DNA from 2 places in the Sutcliffiella cohnii genome. Region 2 is predicted to be linked to the other one. Evidence: riboswitches for the same ligand, from Rfam matches in the RefSeq annotation. Region 2 holds a riboswitch; the other holds the start of a gene.

Region 1 (3,421 bases), 1.6 Mb from region 2:
AACAAGGGTTAAATTATACGCAACACAGTAATCCAGAGGTTGATCAATTACTAGAGGAAAATGTAAAAATCCTAGACGATGAAAAAAGATTGGAAGTTTTACACGAACTATACCAACAAATCTCGGAAGACCAACCGTATACATTTTTATACTATCCAAACGTACATTATGCATTACCAATAAACTTAGGTGGATTTGAATTTCATCCAAGTAACGGTTTTTATAACATAAAAAACTGGTGGTTGGCGGAGTAATTTAGATTACACGTCTAAAAAAACAGGAGGCGAATGCTAGCCTCCTGTTTTTTGTATAATCTTATTTACCGTTCACAAGTAATAACGAAAAACTCCCCTGTTCTCATCGAAACTGTTCGTGTCGGAGGACCACTTATTCTTTGACTACAGAATACATCAATCGTCGTTAATCCACAAAAAGCCCTAACGTATTGGTTTCGTCCTAAATTGACGTCGGGTAATCTTCTCGTTGGCGCTCCTATAATAGGTAAGCAAAACACAACACCAATTTCTCCTGGGCGTAAAATCTCTTCACTAGCTCTTGATGTCCTAGTTCTGCCTTCTTCATCCACGATCGTAATATAATGTCCAGGAGTGAGAGTAGAAAGACTATCTATTAAAGACTGTCTAATAGTATTGATGATATTTTCTTGCATATTTTTTAACCTCCCTTATTTTCATAAGATAGAGTATGCATTTACTAGAGTGAATGATAGGGCATGGAAGTATGTTGGCATATAAATCAACATTTATCTATGAAAAAGTGAAGTAGATTAATAGTATGTAAAATTAAAACGCCAAGCAAAAAAGAAAACCAAAACTAATAGTCTTGGTTAACAGCTTCACTTAAAAGAAGAATATCTTTATATATTTCATTCCTAATGCAAGGGTCAGGGCAACGATAATACTCATCAACTAGTTTAGTTAATTCGTATAGAATAATAGAATATACACCGTCTAGGCACTTTGTCATGGTGACCACCTTTATTAAATAGTACGAAAGTAATTATATCTAAAAAAATAGAAATGTCATAGTATGTGTGACTAATTTTTTTGTCGCTTCATTTACTTCCAGACAATTTTCATGAGCTAATCGTTATCAATGATCGGCGATACCCGGTAGAAGGGGTAGTAGCTAAGCAGCAACTTGCTATGTTCCATAAACTAGATCATTTGTTAATTCTATTATTTTTATAAAATACTAAAATTATATTTGCAAAGTAATGCTAATGATAGTAATATTCTTTCATATAAAAAAATAAGCGGATGAAAGTTATGGGAGAGAGCAATCGAAGCCACCGAAGGAGCAAGTTTCAAAAAATACCCTTGAAACCAATCTCTCAGGTAGAAGGACCACAACTGGACGCGCCTCTGGAGAGCGTGTAAGAAGTACACCACCAAAGGGGAAAGCTTTATTGTTTTATCAATAAAGTCAAACTTTCAGGTATAAGGACAGAGCAGGGTGAAGTTACAAGGCATCTTACTGTCCTTTTTTGCTTGTACAAAAAAGGAGAGAATATTGTATGTTGGAACAACTAATGAAAAACCTCAATGATGTATTATGGGGTGCGCCGTTGATCATCTTTTGTGTGGCTGTAGGAGTGTATTTTACAGTTCGTAGTAATTTCCTACAAATTCGTCACGTGAAAGAAATGGGAAAACTATTATTTAACGGAAAAAGCTCAGCTGAAGGAGTATCTTCCTTCCAGGCATTATCTTTAGCATTATCAGCCCGTATTGGGGTTGGTAACATTTCAGGAACTGCAATGGCGATTTTCTACGGAGGTCCAGGAGCAGTTTTCTGGATGTGGGTCATTGCCTTTGTCGGTGCAGCGTCCGCGTTCGTCGAGTCAACGCTAGCGCAAATTTATAAAGAAAAAAAAGACGGAGAATACCGTGGAGGTCCTGCTTATTATATTGAAAAAGGTCTAGGTTGGAAATGGTATGCTGTTATTTTTTCCATCGCAAGTTTAATCGCGATGGCCATCCTGATGCCTGGGGTGCAATCGAACTCGATCGGGATTGCGATTGACAATGCCTTTTCGATTGATAAGAAGGTTACTGGGATTGTTCTCATTATTATATTAGGTTTAATTATATTCGGTGGAATTAAACGTATCGCGAATGTTACCCAAGTTGTCATTCCGTTTATGGGGATGGGGTATATATTAGTCACACTTTCTATTATTATCGTTAACATAAGCAAGGTTCCAGAAGTGTTTTCCTTAATCTTTTCAAGTGCCTTCGGTGCTGATACGATATTCGGCGGAATTATCGGTTCTGCGATTGCATGGGGAGTAAAACGTGGTCTTTATGCGAGCGAAGCCGGGCAAGGAACAGGTGCTCACACAGCAGCTGCTGCGGAAGTTTCTCACCCTGTTAAACAAGGACTGGTACAAGCTTTTTCTATTTATATCGGAATCTTCCTAGTTTGTACATCCACCGCTTTGATGATTTTATTCACAGGCGCATACAACACGATGGACGAAGGAACGGGAGAATATGTTGTACAAAACATTACTGGCGTAGAAGAAGGGACAGGCTACACGCAAGTAGCAGTAGAATCTGTCTTCCCTACATTCGGTTCACCATTTATCGCAATCGCACTATTTTTCTTCGCCTTCACTACGATTATGGCGTATTACTATATAGCGGAAACGAATCTTGCCTATCTTGTTAATCAAAGATTTAGCAAAATCGCGTCTACCATTTTAAAACTAGTCCTTCTTGCCGCGACTTATTACGGTACTGTAAAAGAATCAGGTTTAGCTTGGACACTCGGGGATATCGGTCTTGGAATAATGGTATGGCTCAACTTAATCGCCATTCTATTGCTATCTAAACCAGCTTTACTAGCGTTAAAAGACTATGAAAGACAGAAAAAACAAGGCCTTGACCCAACCTTTAATTCTACGAAACTAGGAATTAAAAACGCAGACTTTTGGGCTGATGGGTATGAACAAACTGAGGATAAAAAAGAAGAACAGAAAGTATCATAATAGAAGAAAGCCGCCCTGTGGTTAATGGGGCGGTTTTCATTTAACTTTAAGCTTATTATTAAAAAAGGTGTTGTTCAGGCCTCTAGCATAAAAAGTAACCCCTACCTATTTAAAGTTTCCTGTTTTCGTGTTCATAAATTATTAATGATAAAAACATCCCCTTTGGTGAAACTATTAATAGGTGATTTGGGATGGAAACTAAAAAAAACTATTATATTCCAGTTGTTAGGAAGTTCTGGTATTGCCATGTATTCGCTTTTTTGTGGTTCTTATTTTCGGTTTTTATTTCTTTACCTTGGATAAAAGAATTAGGACAAGTAATTGGAATAATTCCTTCGATTATAATAATCGCTGGAATTGCCTATTTACCTGGATATTTAAATGCATTTTTGGTATTTAGTCTTTTCT
Region 2 (3,421 bases):
ATAAAGCTGTTGTTCTTGTTCGTTGAATTCTATTATGCAAGACTCCACATGTCGTTTGGGCCAATCAATACCTGTATCACCACGACGGTTTCGTATCATAACTTTATTCACTAGCTCTTTTAAATACTCATCATTTTCGAGTTTTCTCTCTTTCGCTTTGAATATTTCCTCAAAGTATTGTTCGCTTCCTAAATGTCCAGGCTTTAATAAAGAAACTAGGTTAAATATTTCTTCGACTTTATTTTGAATAGGTGTAGCTGTTAATAATAAACAAAACTTCTTTTTTAGCGCTTGCACAAACTCATAGTTTTTTGTTTTATTATTTTTTAGTTTATGAGCCTCATCAATAATGACCATATCGTATTGTTGTTCGAATATAATATCACGATGAGGGTTTCTTTTTGCGGTATCAATAGAAGAAACAACTACGTCACATTGTTCCCAAACATAGCTTTTTTTCTGGGCAATTGCAGGTATATAAAATTTTTGATTTAATTCAATCGCCCATTGCGAAACGAGTGATGCAGGTACTAATATTAGTACTTTTTTTACAAGGCCACGAATCATATATTCTTTTAGTACTAGACCAGCTTCAATCGTTTTGCCGAGCCCTACTTCATCAGCTAAAATTGCTTTTCCGTTCATTTCACCCACTACTTTTTTAGCTACTTCTAATTGATGGGGCAATGGAGTTAAGTTTGGTAAATAATTAGGAGCTTGTAACCCTTCAAACTGTTCAATCGCCATATGCTCCTCTGCTTCCAGTGCAAGCTGAAATAAATCAAAGTTCGACCAAGGACCATCATCCTCCATTCTTTTCATTAAATCTTCTTGCCAACTCGAGTCGAAGCTTATTTCTAAATTCATTGAAGAGCATCCTTTCTATAAAAAAATAGTGTTTTTTTGCTGTAAATTTAATAATATGCTTATATGTAATCGTTTCCTAAGAACAAAAGACGAACTTTATAGTCATAAAAAAATAAAAATGTTAAGGGATTTATTGTTGCCTTTTTATTAGTGTAAGTGGTAGGATAATAGTGAGTATTCGATAGAATGTTACAAATATTTATTTACTAATTTGATACATTCTAGTATGACCCATTTTATCGTTAAATATGTAGCGAATGATGGCAAGGGGAGAGACTGTCAGTTTAACAGCACCGAAGGAGCAAGCAAATTATTTGTGAATCTCTCAGGTAAAAAGACTCTTGCTGGACGCAACTCTGGAGAGCGTTCCATAATTAGGGAACCACCAAAGGGGAAAGCCTTTATTCGATTCGAATAGGGTAAACTTTCAGGTGCAAGGACAGAGAACTCACTTTTACAAGGGGGGGTTCTGTCCTTTTTTGTTTTGATCAAAGAAACAAAAATCTCTATCAAATTGTTTAAAAAATGTAAATCTTTTAAAAATGTGAAGGGGGCCAAATCTGTGTCACAATTAAGTAGAACTCCAATATTTGACCTGTACAAAGAGTACGGAGGTAAGACAATCGATTTTGGCGGATGGGAATTGCCTGTCCAGTTTTCAAGTATTAAAGAAGAACACGAAGCGGTCCGTACGAAAGCTGGATTGTTCGATGTATCCCACATGGGCGAAATTGAAGTAAAAGGTACAGGAAGTCTTCGCTTTTTACAAAAAATGATGACAAATGACGTTTCCACAATGAAAGACGGTGGAGCGCAATATACAGCAATGTGCTATCCAAATGGTGGTACAGTAGATGATTTATTAATATATAAAAAGGCGGACAACGACTATTTACTAGTTGTTAATGCTGCGAATACAGATAAAGATTATGAATGGTTAATAGAACATATAACGGAAGATGTTGAAATAGTAAACATCTCTAGTAACGTTGCACAATTAGCACTTCAAGGTCCACTAGCAGAACAAACATTACAAAAGCTAACAGAGACTGATTTATCACAAATTAAGTTTTTTAAATTTATAGATGGTGTTAAAGTTGCTGGAGAAACTACATTAGTTTCTAGAACTGGCTATACAGGAGAAGACGGTTTTGAAATTTACTGTTCAAACGAGGCAGCTCCGAAACTATGGTCTGCTATTTTAGAAGCTGGGAAAGAATTGGGTGTACTTCCTATTGGTCTTGGTGCAAGAGATACACTTCGTTTTGAAGCAAATCTTGCTCTTTACGGTCAAGAATTATCAAAAGACATTACTCCAATTGAAGCAGGAGTTGGTTTTGCTGTTAAACCGAATAAAGAGGAAGACTTTCTCGGAAAAGCAGTGTTAAAAGAACAAAAAGAAAATGGTGCACCTCGTAAACTAGTTGGTATCGAAATGATTGATAAAGGAATTCCACGTCATGGCTATGAAGTATTTGTGGGTGATGAGAAAATTGGTGAAATTACTACCGGTACTCAATCACCAACTTTAGGGAAAAATATTGGTTTAGCATTATTAAAAGCTGAATTCACAGAGCTTGGTCGTGAAGTAGAAGTACAAGTGAGAAAGAAACGTTTAAAAGCAGTGATTATAAAAACTCCATTTTATAAACGTCCGAAAAATTAAGGGGGAAGCTAACATGAAACATCGTTATTTACCGATGACAGAGACTGACCAAAAAGAAATGTTAGAAACAATTGGTGTTACATCAATTGATGAATTGTTTGCTGATATTCCAGAAAAAGTTCGATTTCAAGGAGAACTTAACATAAAAAAAGCAAAACCTGAAACGGAATTAATGAAGGAATTGCAGCAACTTGCAGATCAAAACAAAAACTTAAAGCAATATACATCATTTTTAGGTGCTGGTGTATACGACCATTACATGCCAGTTATTGTGGATCATGTTATTTCTCGTTCCGAGTTCTACACTGCTTATACGCCATACCAGCCTGAGATTTCTCAAGGTGAATTACAAGCCATTTTTGAATTCCAAACGATGATTTGTGAATTAACAGGAATGGAAGTAGCGAACTCTTCTATGTACGATGGAGCAACATCGTTGGCGGAAGCAGCAATGCTATCATGCGGTCAAACTCGAAAGAAAAAAGTATTAATTTCTAGCGCAGTTCATCCAGAATCGAAAGATGTTGTAAAATCGTACGCAAGTGGTCAATACGTAGAAGTAGTAGAGGTCCCTTCTGTTGACGGTGTAACAGACCTTGACGCTTTAAAAGAGTTAATGGATAGTGACGTGGCAGCAGTACTTGTTCAATATCCTAACTTCTTTGGACAAATCGAAAAACTGAAAGATATTGAAGAAATAGTACATGCAGAAAAAGCTATGTTCGTTGTTTCGTCTAACCCACTTTCTTTAGGTGCGTTAACACCTCCAGGTAAACTAGGGGCAGATATCGTTGTTGGAGATGCGCAACCATTCGGTATTCCAACACAATTCGGTGGACCACATTGTGGTTACTTTGCTGTAACATCTAAATTAATGAGAAAAGTACC

What was found. A riboswitch is a leader RNA that binds a small molecule or an ion and turns the genes downstream of it on or off. The one in region 2 is predicted to bind glycine.
Region 1: linked by a shared signal. The riboswitch ahead of BC6307_RS06555 (alanine/glycine:cation symporter family protein) and the one ahead of gcvT (glycine cleavage system aminomethyltransferase GcvT) in region 2 are both predicted to bind glycine.

The regions. Positions count from the first base shown of each region.
Region 1 is NZ_CP018866.1:1,370,361-1,373,781, forward strand. Features, by position in the region: gene BC6307_RS06545 (peptide-binding protein) at 1-254, shown strand, start outside; gene BC6307_RS06550 (hypothetical protein) at 320-670, opposite strand; gene BC6307_RS25000 (hypothetical protein) at 835-987, opposite strand; glycine riboswitch at 1,281-1,380, shown strand; glycine riboswitch at 1,384-1,472, shown strand; gene BC6307_RS06555 (alanine/glycine:cation symporter family protein) at 1,538-3,013, shown strand; gene BC6307_RS06560 (glycosyltransferase family 2 protein) at 3,205-3,421, shown strand, end outside.
Region 2 is NZ_CP018866.1:2,977,034-2,980,454, reverse strand. Features, by position in the region: gene BC6307_RS14920 (DEAD/DEAH box helicase) at 1-867, opposite strand, end outside; glycine riboswitch at 1,125-1,218, shown strand; glycine riboswitch at 1,222-1,312, shown strand; gene gcvT (glycine cleavage system aminomethyltransferase GcvT) at 1,430-2,533, shown strand; gene gcvPA (aminomethyl-transferring glycine dehydrogenase subunit GcvPA) at 2,547-3,421, shown strand, end outside.